Regions from separate parts of the Citrobacter sp. CFNIH10 genome, predicted to be linked through region 2. Evidence: predicted binding sites of a transcription regulator. Region 2 holds the regulator's gene; the other holds the start of a gene.
The links. The regulator Fur, encoded in region 2, represses iron uptake genes when iron is present. The targets are predictions, from matches to a motif close to ATAATAATGAGAACNACTATCAA.

Region 1: the regulator Fur is predicted to act here: its motif matches at 1,820-1,842, upstream of C2U53_RS20590 (TonB-dependent siderophore receptor).

Annotation. Positions count from the first base shown of each region.
Region 1 covers NZ_CP026216.1:3,479,332-3,488,222, forward strand. Annotated here, with positions in the region: gene C2U53_RS20590 (TonB-dependent siderophore receptor) at 1-1,719, opposite strand, end outside; gene comR (TetR family copper-responsive transcriptional repressor ComR) at 1,950-2,585, opposite strand; gene bhsA (multiple stress resistance protein BhsA) at 2,829-3,086, shown strand; gene C2U53_RS20605 (L,D-transpeptidase family protein) at 3,183-4,148, opposite strand; gene mfd (transcription-repair coupling factor) at 4,348-7,794, opposite strand; gene C2U53_RS20615 (acyltransferase family protein) at 7,904-8,891, opposite strand, start outside.
Region 2 covers NZ_CP026216.1:2,819,795-2,828,685, reverse strand. Annotated here, with positions in the region: gene potE (putrescine-ornithine antiporter) at 1-38, shown strand, start outside; gene pgm (phosphoglucomutase (alpha-D-glucose-1,6-bisphosphate-dependent)) at 96-1,736, opposite strand; gene seqA (replication initiation negative regulator SeqA) at 1,760-2,305, opposite strand; gene ybfF (esterase) at 2,496-3,269, shown strand; gene ybfE (LexA regulated protein) at 3,398-3,691, shown strand; gene fldA (flavodoxin FldA) at 3,841-4,371, shown strand; gene fur (ferric iron uptake transcriptional regulator) at 4,652-5,098, shown strand; gene tcuR (tricarballylate utilization LysR family transcriptional regulator TcuR) at 5,231-6,157, shown strand; gene tcuA (FAD-dependent tricarballylate dehydrogenase TcuA) at 6,255-7,658, shown strand; gene tcuB (tricarballylate utilization 4Fe-4S protein TcuB) at 7,645-8,784, shown strand; gene tcuC (tricarballylate/proton symporter TcuC) at 8,839-8,891, shown strand, end outside.

The DNA.
Region 1 (8,891 bases), 660 kb from region 2:
TTCCACGCGGATCGTCATATCGCTGCGGTTAATCACAATCGACTTATCGGACGTCGAATAGTACGCCGCCAGCTGGGTACGCAGATTATCGCCGGTATAACGCCAGCCCAGCTCATACGAATTGACCTTGATCCCTTCAAGACGCGAATCCGCCACGTTCACGCTGCGCTGGAGCTGATAATGATCGCCCACCAACTGGTAAGTGCCGTTGCCGTAGTATTTCCCGGGATCCGGTAGCTCAACGCCCTGGGAGAAGTTAAACCATGTCTGCTGGCGTTCGGTGAGATGCGCCAACAGCCCGGCATTGAACAAGAAATTGTCGTAATCGGTTTTGCCGCCAGGGATAGCATCGGCTGAACTTGCTAAACCGTTGGCAATCCCCTGTTGTTGCGCGTAACCCACGAAATCATCAACCCGGTTTTCTGTCCATTGATAGCGCACGCCACCGCTCAGAGTGAAGATGTCGTTAATGTCGTAACTGCTTTGCAGGAACGGAGCGAAGTTGGTGATGCTGTAACCGGGATAACGTCCGGTCGTGTAGGCCGTGCGATTGTCCATCCCGCCTGACGGCACAGACCAGGCCAGATCGAAGAACTTCTGGTTGGAGTCGAAGGTTTCATGATCCGCATCGACGCCCCACGTCAGCTCCCAGTTGTCCATCAACTGACTGTTGAGAGTGATTTTGGCGCCGAACTGGTCGGTATCCTGCTGCGACGCCGAGAAGCTGGTCACCTGACCTTTGCTGAGCGTCGGGAAGGGGTAGAACTTTAGCGACTCGTCGCGGTAATAGATTTGGCTGACCAGATTCTGGCCGAAGAAGTCCGCGTCAGAGTATTGCAGGCTGATCAGATGGCGCTCCGTCCCCGGAATACGGTCTGAACTCAGTCCGCTGCGTGTGCTGGCGGTGCCGCTACCGGTAACGGCGGACATGTTTTCGCCCAGGTATAACCCGTAATCTTCATCGCCCTGACTCTTGTAGTACTGGGTGACCAACTGTATCTGGCGGTTGTCATCGATATCGAGGGTGCCGGTCCCCATTACGTCCAGACGATCGGAGTGCTGCAGGCCGGTTTGCGTGTTGTCGAGCATCAGGGCATCACCGTTACCGTCGTACCAGCCGCCAAAGCGCTGATAGGCTACGGACAGTCGACCAGACGCGCGATCCGTTCCACCGCTGACCGCAGCGGCAACGCGCTCGTCGTGATCGTTGCTGTTGTTAAAACCCGATTTGCTGCCCAGTTCAAGGTCAACCTGGCGGTCCGGCTGGCCTTTTTTGGTCACAACGTTGATTAAGCCGCCGGTACTGCCGCCGCCATATAGCGAGGTTGCGCCTGAAATGACCTCAATGTGGGCGATGTTAAAGGGATCGATAGAATCCAGCTGACGACTGTCGGTACGTGAAGAATTCAGGCGTACGCCGTCGATCAGCACGACAATCGCACGACCACGCATGTTCATTCCGTAGTTGGTACGTCCCTGGCTGCTTACATCGATGCCCGGAATCAGTTGCGCCAACACGTCTTTGAACTCTTTGCCGCCCTGAACCTGTTGCTCAATCTCCTGGCCTTCAATGACCCAGGTGGTCTGTGCCATCTCGGCGACAGTTTTCTGGCTACGGTTAGCGCTGACGATGAGGTTTTCTTCTTCTGTTTGCGCCGCCGCAGCGGGCAGAGTCAGGGCTAACAGGACAGGGTTGAGAACCCAAAGACGCTTATTCATTCGCATTCCTTTCTGAAAATATCTGTGCAGGTGAAGGTTTTCACCGGTCGTAGCCGGCTGTTACATTGTGAAACAGATACAAAATCAAATGCGAATATTGCTGATAATAATTGTTATTATCAATGTTTTTTTACAAAAAAGTGAACCTAACTCAGTGATAACATTAGTTATTATGCGGGAATCATGGTGTGGAAGGACCGGGAAATGACGTTTCCCGGTCAACAAAGCGATCAGGTCTTCAGCAGTTCAGGCCACAGGCGTAGGGTAGTGTGGGTGATTTGCTGCAGCTTGTCGAAACTGGCGCCTTCCCGGGCGCTGATGGACATCCCCTGCAAAATGCAGCTCAGATACTCGGCAAGATGTTGCACATTGCAGTGCGCCGGGATCTCGCCGCGTTCCTGCCGTTGACGAAGAAATTGCGTCAGGGTTTGTTCCTGCATGGCGTGACGTGATTTCACCGTATGCGCAATATCGCGTGACGCGGCGGCAAGCGTCGCGGAGGTATTAATCATAAAGCAGCCAGCGGGGGTGTCTTTGCTGGTGAAACAGGTTGCCACTGCGGTGAAGTAATCCTCCAGTGCCGCTTCAACGCTTTTCTCTTCGCAGAATAACTGCGCTTCATGTTTTGCCGCGAAGCGGGCGATGTATCTGTCCAGCACCGCGCGGAACAGACCCTCTTTATTGGTGAATTCCGCATACAGCGTTGGCGCTTTCGCACCCGTCGCTTCAACAAGGTCAGAAAGCGATGTTGCTTCATAACCGTGCTGCCAGAAGAGTGTCATGGCCTTATCAAGCGCGGCTTCCCTGTCGAACACTTTTGGTCGGCCACGGCTTTTTTTAACACAACCTGTCGATTCAGTTGTCATGATGCCGTTGTACCTTAATGGGCTTAGTGAGCAACCATTATAAAAATAAACCCGCACAGGCTCCAGCGCATTCGTGAGAAAAAGTTTTTCTGCTTAGTTGTATGAAAGATAAGTGCTTTTGTTTTTATATAACGATCGTTATAAAAAATGAGTTGACGTGTGACCTGGATCACATCTATCATTTATCTATCGATCGTTAAGTAAATGCTTACGACGCCCAATCATCTGCAAAAGGTCACTATTATGAAAAACGTAAAAACCCTCATCGCTGCTGCTGTTCTGAGTTCACTGTCATTCGCAAGCTTCGCGGCTGTAGAAGTTCAGTCCACGCCTGCCGGTCAGCAAAAAGTCGGCACCATCTCTGCAAATGCAGGGACTAACCTGAGTTCATTGCAGGACGAACTGGCGCAGAAAGCGGATGCCATGGGGGCGAAATCATTCCGCATTACTTCTGTAACGGGTCCAAACAACCTGCACGGTACCGCGGTAATTTATAAATAACCATTAACCCTCATTGATGCCTGCTGCTGCAAAATAACGTGATAAAAAAAGCCCCGCTGATTGTATTTCAGCGGGGCTTTTTCATGTCCGGAATCGTTACATCGACTGCTGATCCACCTCGCGATGGCGTCGGACATCGACCGGCATACCGGAACGAACGTCCATCACATGCTGCATCACCGCCGCGTCCGTCTGTGCGGAATCTTTAAACGATTGCAGAGTGCTGTTCAATACGATAGGCAGAACCTGCGGGTCATCATCTATATTTTTCGACAGCGGCTGGTGGACTTCGACCAGCCGCGTCCCGTCCGGCTCAACCGAGGCTTTGATCGGGGTATTGATGATATTCACTTTGGTGCCCGGTGTAACCTGTCTGAACAGGGTCTCAATATCGCCATCACGCAGGCGGATACAGCCAGAACTGACGCGCATGCCGATACCGAAATCAGCGTTGGTGCCATGCAGCAGATAGACGCCACCATACGCCGCTAAGCGAATGGCATGGTGTCCCATCGGGTTATCCGGTCCGGCAGGCACCACCGCCGGAAGGATAATTCCTTGCGCTTTATAGCGGGCACGGATATTCGCCGTCGGCGTCCAGGTTGGGTTGGCGCGCTTGTCGGAGACTGTCGTGACCATCGTTGGAGTCAGGGTATCACCGCCCAACTGGCCAATGCCGATAGGGTAGACGGTGACCGAATTTTTCCCCGGATGGTAGTAGTAGAGACGCAGTTCAGCCAGGTTGATAACAATGCCTTCACGCGGAGCATCCGGTAGCAGCGTCTGCAAGGGGATGGTCAGCACGCTGCCCGCGCGGGGAACGTAGGGATCCACGCCGGGATTCGCCTGCAACAGCGCGAGAAAACCGACGTTATATTTTTTCGCGATGGCTTCCAGCGAACCTCCGTTATTTTCAACAACGTGGTACTTATTTTCCCCAACCAGTTTGCTGCCAGGCGGAGGAAGAGGCCAGGTATTCGCCTGTGCGGGAAGCGCAAGCGTAATGCTGGCGGCGAGCGCAAAAAAGGCCAGCCAGCGGGAAAGTCGCATCTTGTTCATTATCATCACAAATCAAAGGGTTATTATGCCAGAAGAATCCAATAATAATTATGGCGGGGCGGCGTGTCTTTAAATGCAAGGGAAGTGCAAAGAGTTGTAAAGATCGCGGAACCTTGCCTGATAGCGCGGCGCTTATCAGGCCTACGGCCAGGAATCGATGTGTAGGCCGGATAAGGCGCAACCGCCATCCGGCACCACTCAATCACGCTACGGCGTTTTCTTCCAGTTGCTGCATAAACTGACGCACCCAGTCCATCCGCGTTTTCCGCTCGGTCAGATCCTGGATGAACTTCAGTCGGGTCGGCCCGTCAAGACGGAAGTGCTGCGGCTGTTTTTGCAGCAGTCCAATCAGCCAGCCTGGGTTAACATGGTTCTTCTCGGCGAATTCGATAGTGCCGCCTTTCTCATTGCCTTCCAGTTTGCGGATACCCAGCTTCTGCGCCTGTTGACGCAAGCGGGCGATATCCAGCAGGGTACGCGCCGGATCGGGCAGCAGACCGAAGCGGTCGATCAGCTCCACTTTGATCTCTTCCAGTTCATTCTCGCTCTTCGCGCTGGCGATACGCTTGTAGAACGACAGGCGGGTATTCACGTCCGGGATGTAATCGTCCGGCAGCAGCGACGGCATACGCAGTTCGACCTCAGTTTGCTGGCTGGTGAGATCTTCCAGCGATGGCTCGCGTCCGGCCTTCAGGGCATCGACGGCGTTTTCCAGCAGCTCCATATACAGCGAGAAGCCGATGGTTTCCATCGAACCGCTCTGTTCTTCCCCGAGCAGTTCACCTGCGCCGCGGATCTCCAGATCGTGAGTCGCCAGCGCAAAGCCCGCCCCCAGGTCTTCCAGCGAGGCAATCGCTTCCAGGCGTTTTTGCGCGTCGGTGGTCATCGCTTTGGGATGCGGCGTCAGCAGCCAGGCATACGCCTGATGGTGTGAACGTCCTACGCGGCCGCGCAACTGGTGTAACTGTGCCAGACCGAAATGATCCGCACGCTCGATAATAATCGTGTTGGCGGTCGGGATATCAATCCCGGTTTCGATAATGGTGGTACAGACCAGCACGTTAAAACGCTGATGGTGGAAGTCGTTCATCACGCGTTCCAGTTCGCGTTCGCGCATCTGCCCATGACCAATGGCAATTCGCGCCTCCGGCACCAGCTCCGCCAGCCTGTCGGCGGCTTTCTGGATGTTCTCGACATCATTATAAAGATAGTAGACCTGCCCGCCGCGCAGCACTTCGCGCAGAATTGCCTCACGGACCACCAGTGCATCGTACTCGCGAACAAACGTTTTCACCGCCAGACGCCGCGCTGGCGGCGTGGCGATAATCGACAGATCGCGCATGCCGCTCATGGCCATGTTCAGCGTACGCGGGATTGGCGTGGCGGTCAGCGTCAGAATGTCCACATCGGCGCGCATCGCTTTGATCCGCTCTTTATGCCGCACGCCGAAGCGGTGCTCTTCATCGACGATCAGTAGCCCCAGATCTTTCAGTTTCACATCGCTTTGCAGCAGTTTATGCGTACCGATCAGAATATCAATTTTCCCTTCGGCAACCTGTTCCAGGATCTGCGCCTGTTCTTTGGCGCTACGGAAGCGGGAAAGCATTTCGATGCGCACCGGCCAGTTGGCAAAACGGTCGCGGAAATTATCAAAGTGTTGCTGGGCGAGCAGAGTGGTTGGCACCAGCACCGCCACCTGCTTGTGGTTTTCGACCGCGAGAAACGCGGCGCGCATCGCCACTTCGGTTTTACCAAATCCAACGTCACCACACACCAGGCGGTCCATCGCCAGCGGCTGACACATGTCGCTAAGTACTGCGTTAATCGCCTGCGCCTGGTCGGGGGTGGTTTCAAAGGGGAAACCGTCGCAGAACAGTTGATACTGCTCGCGATCGTGTTTGAAGGCGAAGCCCTCTTTTGCCGCGCGCTGGGCGTAGATGTCCAACAACTCGGCTGCCACGTCGCGCACTTTCTCTGCCGCTTTTTGTCGCGCGCGTGACCAGGCGTCGCCGCCGAGTTTATGCAGCGGTGCGTTCTCTTCTGCGCCTCCGGCGTAACGGCTGATCAGATGCAAAGAGGAGACCGGGACGTACAGTTTGGCGTCATTAGCGTAGGTGAGCATCAGATATTCACCTTTGATCCCGCCCGCTTCCAGCGTGGTCATCCCGGCATAGCGTCCAACGCCGTGCTCCAGATGCACCACGGGTTGACCCGGATGCAACTCTGCCAGGTTGCGGATCAGCGTATCCGGGTTAATCGTGCGGCGCGAATCCTGACGACGGCGCGCCACGCGCTCGCCCAGCAGGTCGCTTTCACAAATGAGTGCCAGATGGCGCGTCGTATCGATAAACCCGTGCTCGGCAGCGCCAATCATCAGGTAGCGTCCAGCCTCCGTCGCTTCATCCAGACGCATAATGCGCTTCGGCGCGACTTTGATTCTGGCGAGCAGTTCACCCAGAGATTCACGGCGGCCTTCACTCTCAACCGAGAAAATCACCGGCCCGTTGAAGGTCTCGAGGAATTTGCGCAGCGCATCCAGTGGTGATTTTTGCTGCGCCTGAACCGCGAGATCCGGTAGCGACTGGAAGCCTAAGTTGGTATTAGCCGCCTTGGCGGGAAGGTGGTCGGTTTTGAGCTGCACGCGCGGCCAGCGTTTGAGTTCAGAAAAGAGCTCATCGACACGCAACCAGAGGGACTCCGGTGGCAGCAGCGGACGCATCGGATCCACGCCACGGTTTTCGAAACGCGCCAGCGTATCGGCCTGGAAACGCTCGGCGCTGTTTTCTAAATCGCCAGTATTGACCACCAGCGTATTGGCCGGGAAATAGCTAAACAGCGGCGGCAGCGGCTCGCTGAAAAACAGCGGCTGCCAGTATTCGATCCCAGCCGGCAAAGTGCCTTTGCTGACCTGTTGATAAATATGCTCTGCGTCGCGCTTCACCTCGAAGGTATCGCGCCACTGGCTGCGAAACAGTTCGATCGCCGTTTTGTCGGTTGGGAACTCGTGGGCGGGCAGCAGATTGATGGCGTCGACTTCTTCCAGCGTGCGCTGGGTGTCCGCGTCAAACAGGCGCAGACTGTCAATTTCATCGTCGAAGAAATCCAGACGATAGGGCTGTTCGCTGCCCATAGGGTACAAATCCAGCAGCGCGCCGCGGGTAGCGTATTCGCCATGTTCCATGACCTGATCAACGTGCCGGTAACCAGCGCTGTCGAGCTGTAAACGCAGGGCATCGCGCGATAAACGCTGGCCTTTTTTCATCACCAGCGCATGACCGTGCAGATAGCTGTGCGGGCAGACGCGCTGCATCAGGGTATTGACCGGGACGATCAGCACGCCGCGCTGCATCGACGGCAACTGATACAGCGTGGAGAGACGTGAGGAGATAATTTCCTGATGCGGGGAGAAACTGTCGTAGGGCAGTGTTTCCCAGTCCGCGAGGCTCATGACCATCTGATCGGTAAACTGACGGATTTCATCATGCAGGCGCAGCGCGTTTTGCATATCGGGCGCCACGAGCACGACGGGACCATCATGACGTTCGGCAATTTCCGCCACCAGTGTGGCGCAGGCAGCCCCGGTCAGTTCACCTAACAGGCGCTGATCGCCCGCTTTCACGGGCAGCGTGTAACGTTGTTGTTCAGGCATTCGGTTGTCAGAATCTCTTTTAGGTAGTCGTCTGATAAGCAATGCCCTTTATTATCCGTGATCGCTCCTCATTAGCAAATTGAATCGCCCTCACCGGAGGGCGAAAAGTTTAGCGGGAATAGCTAACGGTTTGCGGACGAGAAGGGGGAGAGAAGAGGATATCGCCGAACAGGTCCTGCGACACTTTACGCATGGCAAGACCCAACAGCGTGCACACCAACAGACTGGCAAACGGATAGACCAACAACAGGGCCAGTTCCAGTTCGGGGGACCAGACGGCGGCATTGATTTGCGGGATCAGCAGCAGGCTGAACGCCTCGACCAGAATGCGATGCGTAGTATAAATCGCGATAGTATTCGAACCGATCACGTTAAGCAGACTGGATTCACGCATACCGAAGCGCTGCTCATACTGATAGAACAGCTTCATGATCAGCACAATAGAGACCAACGACAGCAGCAATGAGACGTTAAACAGCCATGCGGCGATAGCCAGCACGAAGGCAGCTGCGCAGGGCAGCGCATATCGGCGCAACGGCACTTCTTTAATCCCTGCCATCAGCGGGACGCCAAACCAGGCACCGAGGCTGTAATACGGCAGGTTGCGGATCACACTGTTCATTCCCCACCACGGGGTGGCAGCAAAGTTGACCGTCACGCTCAGTACAACAAACAGGGCGAACAGCGGCACGGCCCAGCGGCTGAACACTTTACAGACTATGAAATAGACAATGAGCGCATACAGATACCACAGGCTGGTGCTGGCAGTCAGCATGCCGTGAAGGAACTGGCTAACGGAACTGGCGTAAGCGGCGTTGGACGCATGAAGCAGATCGCGTGACGGCGCCAGCCAGTTGTTCAGGGCGTTGAGCGCCAGCCACTGGACCACACCCCACAGCGCCAGCACCCAGAAAATACTCCAGATTCGCTTATTAACGCTTTCTTTCCAGCTCACGCTGTCGATGTAGCGGCGAATCAAAAAGCCCGAGATAAAGAAAAATACCGGCATGCGAAACGGGGCGAGATAGAGATTAAAGTAAACCCAGCATTTCGACAGCAGCTGTGAAAGGGGCAACTGGAAGTGGGTCAGATGCGGG
Region 2 (8,891 bases):
TATCACCACGCTTTGAACTGAAGAATAAACACGGTTAAGGCTAGCCAAACAAAAAAAGGAGCCTTTCGGCTCCTTTTTTAATTCAGTGGTACAACTCAGGCGTTTTTCAGCACTTCGCTGACGATTTCGACCGCTTCTTTCTCGATCTGCTTGCGATGTTCTTCGCCAAGGAAGCTCTCGCAATAGATCTTGTACGCATCTTCCGTACCCGACGGGCGTGCCGCGAACCAACCATTGTCAGTCATGACTTTCAGACCGCCAATCGACGCACCGTTACCGGGTGCCGCCGTCAGACGTGCTGTGATCGGGTCTCCAGCCAGCGTACTGGCGCTGACCATCTCCGGAGACAGTTTCGACAGCGCCGCTTTCTGTGCCGATGTTGCGCCAGCTTGCAGACGGTTGTAGCTCGGCGCACCAAAACGGGCGGCAAGCTCGTTGTAGTGCTCCTGCGGGTTCTTCCCGGTGACGGCAGTAATTTCTGCTGCCAGCAGACACATGATGATCCCGTCTTTATCAGTAGACCACGGCGTACCGTCGAAACGCAGGAAGGATGCCCCCGCGCTCTCTTCGCCGCCAAAGCCGAAGCTGCCGTCAAACAGACCATCAACAAACCATTTAAAGCCCACCGGAACTTCAACCAGTTTACGCCCCAGATCGTTAACCACGCGGTCAATCATTGCCGACGAAACCAGCGTCTTACCGACAGCCACGTCTTTGCCCCACTGCGGACGATGCTGGAACAGGTAGTTGATAGCCACCGCCAGGTAGTGGTTTGGATTCATCAGCCCCGCCGGAGTGACGATACCGTGACGGTCATAATCCGGATCGTTGGCGAACGCCAGGTCGAACTTATCACGCAGCGCCAACAAACCGGCCATGGCACATTCAGACGAACAGTCCATACGGATTGCGCCATCTTTATCGAGATGCATAAAGCGGAAAGTCTGATCAACCTGATCGTTTACGATGGTCAGATTCAGTTTGTAATGCTCTGCGATACGCTTCCAGTATTCAATACCGGAGCCGCCCAGCGGATCCACACCCAGCGTCAGGCCGGCTTTCTGAATCGCCGCCATATCGACGATATCTGCCAGCCCCTCAACAAACGGCTGTACCAGGTCCTGCTCTTTGACATGACCGGACGCCAGCGCTGCATCCAGAGAAATGCGCTTCACGCCTTTCAGATCGTCAGCCAGCAGCGCATTCGCCCGATCTTCCACCACTTTCGTGACGTTGGTATCTGCCGGGCCACCATTAGGCGGGTTGTATTTAATGCCACCATCTTCTGGCGGGTTGTGGGACGGGGTAATCACAATACCGTCAGCCAGTGGACCGCCTTTTTTGTTGTGAACCAGAATGGCATTTGACACAGCGGGTGTTGGGGTAAAACCGTTGTTCTCCTGAACAATCACATCAACACCGTTCGCGGCAAGCACTTCCAGCACGGAGATAAACGCCGGTTCAGACAGTGCATGGGTATCTTTCCCCACGTAGCATGGACCCGTAATACCATTTTTTGCACGTTCTTCCGCGATAGCCTGCGCAATCGCCAGAATGTGGGGTTCGTTGAAGCTATGACGGCCTGCACTGCCACGGTGTCCGGAGGTGCCGAACTTCACCGCGTGTTCCGCATTTCCTTTTGCGGGCTTCAGTACATAGTATTGTGACGTCAGTTGCGCGACGTTAATCAAATCACTCTGTTGCGCAGGTTTACCTGCACGGTCGTGGATTGCCATTGCCTGGTCCTTTTCTGCATGGATTAAATTGTTCCGCAAACCTTTTCAATCAATTCCGCCGGGAATTGCATTGACTGCATGATGTGCTCAATCATGCTGCATTTACGGCCGGTGTTGGTGTTGGTGATCACCCAATACGGCGTGCCGGGCACGTGTTTTGGTTTGGTTTGGTTACCGTTTTTCAGTAGCGTCTGTTCATCAGCCGCGAAGTAGACACGCGTACGGCCATGCAACGATTCGGTTGCCTCAGCAAACGCGTGCTGATCCAGTGTATAGAGTGTAGTCAGCACCAGCATAAAGCGGTTAACGGCCTTCTTCTGTTCCGCATATTCATCGGACAGAAGCAGTTCACGCATAGCGCGCACTTTATCTTTGACAAGATTGACGGGTTTCGCCTCAGCAACAACCGGTTGCGCAGCGCGAACCTCTTTTGTCACTGGCGTGACGGGCTGTGATGCGGCGGAAAACTTCAACATACGCCGTAAAATCTCGGATGCGCTCTCGCCGATATGCTTCGTGTGGCTGGCAATATAGCTGTAGAGTTCATCATCAACTTCAATCGTTTTCATCTTAATCCAGTGCGGTGTCTTATCTGATCTGAAATACAAATCGTTGGGAGTATAGGAGCAAATCCCAACAGCGAATAGCGTCAAACCCGGCTGAACAAAAAACTCGGAGAAAACCGAAGTGGTTGCAGCCCAGTGGCAGAATGGTCAACATAATACCCTAACCCGACAGAGCGAAAAAAAGAACTTTGCCATGAAATTGAATATCCGAGCGCAATCCGCACAAAACCTGCACAATAATTCTCCCATCGTACTGGTTCACGGTTTATTTGGCAGTCTGGACAATCTGGGCGTGCTTGCTCGTGACCTGGTGAACGACCATGACATCATCCAGGTCGATATGCGTAACCACGGTCTCTCTCCTCGCGACCCGGTGATGAACTACCCGGCGATGGCGCAGGATCTACTGGATACGCTGGATGCGCAACACATCGAAAAAGCCACCTTCATTGGCCACTCTATGGGGGGTAAAGCGGTGATGGCGCTCAGCGCGCTGGCACCGGAACGCATCGATCGCTTAGTGGCTATCGATATCGCCCCGGTGGATTACCATGTCCGCCGCCACGACGAAATTTTCGCGGCTATCAACGCGGTGACGGCATCAGCGGCAAAAACTCGCCAGCAGGCGGCAGCGGTCATGCGCGAACATCTTAATGAAGAAGGCGTGATTCAATTTTTGCTGAAATCGTATGTTGACGGCGAGTGGCGCTTCAACGTGCCGGTACTGTGGGAACAATATCCGCATATCGTCGGCTGGGAGACAATACCCGCCTGGAATCATCCGGCGCTGTTTATCCCCGGCGGCAACTCCCCATACGTCACCGAGGCGTATCGCGACGATTTACTGGCACAGTTTCCGCAAGCACGTGCGCATGTGATTGCCGGGGCCGGTCACTGGGTGCATGCCGAAAAACCGGAGGCGGTGTTGCGCGCCATCCGTCGTTATCTTAATGAAACAGCTAACTGATTAAAAACTCAGCGTCCGTGCGCGATTACGCGTGTGAACGTTGGCGCGCCTCATTCGCTGATGTATGATGGCGCGCTATCCATCCGGGCAGAGGCCTGGCTGATTGTTTCCCCGAAGTCACCAATATCATGGCCAAAGAACAAACGGACCGTACGACACTAGATCTGTTCGCGCACGAGCGTCGCCCGGGACGACCGAAAACCAATCCGCTTTCACGCGATGAACAGCTGCGCATTAATAAGCGTAATCAACTCAAACGCGACAAAGTTCGCGGTCTTAAGCGTGTCGAACTCAAACTCAACGCAGAAGCTGTTGACGCGTTGAATGAGCTGGCGGAATCCCGAGAGATGAGCCGCAGTGAACTGATCGAAGAGATATTGATGGCCCAACTGGCAACGCTACGCGGCCAGGATCTCGCCTGAAATTATCCTCTCTCCCACTTTCGTGTAGCATGGAGTGCACTCGTATGCGTTTGCTATTTCCGCATACCTGACTGTTCTGCTATGATTGCCCTTATCTGTGGGCAATTCGCCACCACCATTTCAATAAGTTTCAAGAGGTTACTTTACTCATGGCAATCACTGGCATCTTTTTCGGCAGCGACACCGGGAATACCGAAAATATCGCAAAAATGATTCAAAAACAGCTTGGTAAAGACGTTGCCGATGTGCATGACATTGCAAAAAGCAGCAAGGAAGATCTCGAAAGTTATGACATTCTGCTGCTTGGCATCCCAACCTGGTACTACGGTGAAGCGCAGTGTGACTGGGACGACTTCTTCCCTACCCTCGAAGACATCGATTTTAACGGCAAACTGGTCGCACTGTTCGGCTGTGGCGATCAGGAAGATTATGCAGAATACTTCTGCGACGCGTTAGGCACAATCCGCGATATCATTGAGCCGCGCGGTGCAACCATCGTGGGTCACTGGCCGACCGCTGGCTATCATTTTGAAGCCTCCAAAGGTCTGGCGGATGATGACCATTTTGTCGGTCTGGCGATTGACGAAGACCGTCAGCCGGAACTGACCGCCGAGCGCGTGGAAAAATGGGTGAAGCAGATCTCTGAAGAATTGCACCTTGATGAGATCATCAACGCCTGATGTACGGCGGCGCAGACAAGGTTTGCGCCGCATCAATAGACAGAACCAATCAAAATAATTGCTACAAATTTGTAACTTTCTTGCCCATCCCTGTACAATGTGCGGGAGTTTTTAGGTGGCGCTCTCATTTCCAGGCAATACCGACTATTTATTAACATTTGCCAGAGGCTTGCAGTTTTCATTTAGACACGGCAGTCCTATAATGAAACGCATTATCCCGAGTGCAATTTCTGTCACTTCTTGTATGAAGTGAATCGTTTAGCAACAGGACAGATTCCGCATGACTGACAACAATACCGCATTAAAGAAGGCTGGCCTGAAAGTAACGCTTCCACGTTTAAAGATTCTGGAAGTTCTTCAGGGACCGGATAACCATCACGTCAGTGCGGAAGATTTATACAAACGACTGATCGACATGGGTGAAGAAATTGGTCTGGCGACCGTGTATCGCGTGCTGAACCAGTTTGATGACGCCGGTATCGTAACCCGCCACAATTTTGAAGGCGGCAAATCCGTTTTCGAGCTGACCCAGCAGCATCATCACGATCACCTGATTTGCCTTGATTGCGGCAAAGTGATCGAATTTAGCGATGAGTCTATTGAAGCGCGCCAGCGTGAGATCGCGTCGAAGCATGGCATTCGTCTGACGAACCATAGCCTCTACCTCTATGGCCACTGCGCTGAAGGCGATTGCCGCGAAAACGAACACGCGCATGACGCGAAATAATCTGCATTATTCTGAAAAGCCAACCTGCCGGTTGGCTTTTTTTATGCCTGCCATTCCCTACTCAGCGCTTTCTTCTGCCTGCATGTTGCTTTAATGTAAAATATATCACCCTGCTTCGTCCGGAGAATCGAAATGGAACTTCGCCAGCTACGTTACTTTGTCCGTATTGTAGAAACCGGCAGTATGGGCAGCGCGGCGCTCGATCTCGACATCGGCGTGTCCGCCCTGAGCCAGCAGATGACGCGGCTGGAAAACGAACTCGCGATCCGCCTGTTGCAGCGAACCTCGCGCGGCGTCACGCCCACTAACGCCGGTCTGGCCTTTTACTCGCAGGCACAACTGGCGCTACGCCACGCCGATGATGCGATCCTGGCCGCTCGCGAGGCGCGTCTTTCGGGACACGTCAGCGTCGGCATGGCCCCCAGCACCGCCTCCATCCTGGGAATACCGTTTATTCATGCCATGCGGGAATATTACGCCGACGTTCGCCTGCATGTGGTGGAAAGCCTGTCGGGTAATCTGGAACGGATGATCAACACGCGCCAGATTGATCTGGCGGTCGTGTTTCAAAAAGAGAAGATCCTGCGCTGGAGCGCCAGACCGGTTCTTGAGGAGCGCCTGTTTCTGATTGGCACACACGAGCTGCTGGCGGATATTCCGGATGACACCATAACGCCTGCTCAACTGGCGAATATTCCCCTGATCATGCCAAGCCAGGGACACGGCCTGCGTGGCAGACTGGAAGCCATCTGTCAGGAACACGGACTGAAGGTCGATATTGCCACGGAAATTGACGGCCTGACGTTACTGATGCGCGCCGTTGGCAGCGGACTCGGCGCCACGCTGCAACCCGGTGCAGCCATTTCGCATCTTGAGAGGGAAGCGCTAAGAGTGATCGGCGTCCATAATCCTGTCCTCAGCCGCCCCAATTTTCTGGTCAGTCTGTCGGACGATGAACTCACCCCTGCCGGTCTTGCAGCCCGCGTAATACTCACAAAAGTCATGCGTGAACTCGTTGAAACCGGTCATTGGCCGGGCGCAACCCTTTACGCTCCCTAAACCCCTCTTTAGCTATTCGTCATAGCGCCCATACAATCAGCACGTATACATTTCAATTACAAATTTAACAAATAGTTAAATGGTAATGGAGTAGACGATGGTTGATGTACTGGTGATTGGCGGTGGTAATGCCGCGTTATGTGCCGCCTTAACCGCCCGTGAGGCAGGAGCTTCCGTGCTGCTGTTAGAGGCTGCGCCCCGGGAATGGCGCGGCGGGAATTCCCAACACACGCGCAATTTACGCTGTATGCACGATGCGCCACAGGATGTGCTGGTCGAGAGTTATCCCGAAGAGGAGTTCTGGCAGGATCTCTGGCGTGTCACCGAAGGCAATACCAATGAAGCGTTGGCGCGACTGGTGATCCGGACCTCTTCCCAGTGTCGCGACTGGATGCGTCAGCACGGCGTTAATTTTCAGCCTCCGCTCTCTGGCGCGCTGCACGTGGCGCGTACCAATGCCTTCTTCATGGGCGGCGGTAAAGCCCTCGTGAACGCCTATTACCGCAGCGCAGAAAAGCTGGGGGTACAGATTCGCTACAACACGCCGGTACAGGCACTTGAATTGCACAACGGCGAATTCATCGCAGCCCTGGCAGGCCACGAGCGCATTGAGGCGAAAGCCTGCGTACTCGCCGCCGGTGGATTTGAATCCAACCGCGAATGGCTGCGCGACGCCTGGGGAGAGAACGCTCGTGGCGAATGGCCAGCCGATAACTTCCTCATTCGCGGCACCCGCTTTAATCAGGGCGTCTTGCTCAAATTTATGATCGATGCCGGTGCTGACATTATCGGCGATCCGTCTCAGTCCCACTGTGTGGCAATTGATGCCCGGGCCCCGTTGTACGACGGCGGCATTTGTACCCGCGTGGATTGCGTCTCACTGGGTGTGGTAGTCAACCGGGACGCGGAGCGCTTTTACGATGAAGGCGAAGATTTCTGGCCGAAACGCTATGCCATCTGGGGGCGTCTGGTTGCCCACCAGCCGGGGCAGATTGGCTACTCCATTATCGACAGCAAAGCGATCGGTCACTTTATGCCGCCGGTTTTCCCCGGCGCACAGGCCAATACGCTGAGTGAACTGGCCCGCCAGTTGGGGCTGGATCCCGAACGCTTTACCCATACCGTGGAGCACTACAATCAGGCCTGTCAGCCGGGTCAGTTTGATCACACGAAGCTGGACAACTGCGCGACGCAGGGCCTGACGCCACCGAAAACGCACTGGGCGCGGCCTATTGATACGCCCCCCTACTACGGTTATGCCCTGCGACCGGGGATCACCTTTACCTACCTGGGACTGAAAGTGAATGAACACGCTGCGGTTCACTTCGCAGGCACCCCCAGCCGTAACCTGTTCGTTGCCGGTGAGATGATGGCTGGCAACGTACTGGGCAAGGGCTATACCGCCGGTGTCGGCATGTCCATCGGCACCACGTTTGGTCGCATCGCAGGTAAAGAAGCCGCGCAGGCAGCACGTAAGGAGGCGCATCATGAAGCAGCTTGAAAAACTGATCATCGAGGCCAAAATTCTCACCGAGCCAGAAGCTGAAGTCGAGCGGGTGATGCAGGTGTGTAATGCCTGTCGCTATTGCGAAGGGTTTTGCGCCGTGTTCCCGGCGATGACGCAACGGCTGGAATTTGGCAAAGCGGACATTAACTATCTGGCAAACCTGTGCCATAACTGCGGCGCCTGTCTGCACGCCTGCCAGTATGCGCCGCCCCATGAGTTTGCGATCAACGTGCCGAAAGCAATGGCGGAAGTGCGTCTGGAAACGTATCAACACTACGCACAACCGGCGGCCTTCGGAGCGCTGTATCGCCAGGCTGGCGTTACCGTGACGCTGGCACTGGTCTTTAGTCTGATCCTCTTTTTACTCCTCGCGATGGGGCTGAAGGGATCGCTACTCCATCCGCCGCTGGCCGGTGATTTCTACCAAATCTTCCCGCACAACCTGCTGGCATGGATGTTTGGATCGGTTTTCATGCTGGCGATCGGTTTACTAATGGCAGGGGTGATCCGCTTCTGGCGCGAGATCTCTCCCGTCGGGCCGCGTCCGGCGGAAATTGCCGAAGCGTCGCACAACGCGCTGACGCTGAAATACCTCGACGGCGGACATGGCAAAGGCTGCAACGAGGCGGACGATGCTTTCACATTGATGCGTCGTCGTTTCCACCATTTCACCTTCTACGGCTTTATGCTCTGTTTCGCCGCGACCGTGGTGGCGACGGGTTACCACTACTTCGCCGGTTGGGAAGCCCCCTACCCGTTCTTCAGCGTGCCGGTCATGCTTGGCACGCTCGGAGGAATCGGTTTAATTGTCGGCCCGGCAGGCCTGCTGTGGTTAAACCTTAAGCGCTCGCCACTGCATGGCGACGCGCGACAGAAACCGATGGATCGCGGTTTTATTTTACTGCTGCTCCTGACCAGCCTGACCGGTATAGGTTTGCTGGCGGGAAGAGACACCTCATGGATGGGGATCCTGCTTGCCATCCATCTTGGCGTGGTCATGGCGCTTTTTTTGACCATTCCATACGGAAAATTTGCCCACGGATTTTACCGCTGCGCGTCTTTACTCAAATGGGCGATTGAGAAGCGACGTGGAAAACAGGCGGGGGTCGCAGGCGACTAACCCGCAAACTCTTACCTCTATACATAATTATGATAAGACAGTGGAGCAACTTCAATGACTCAACAACCATCGCGCGCTGGCACGTTCGGCGCAATACTGCGTGTGAC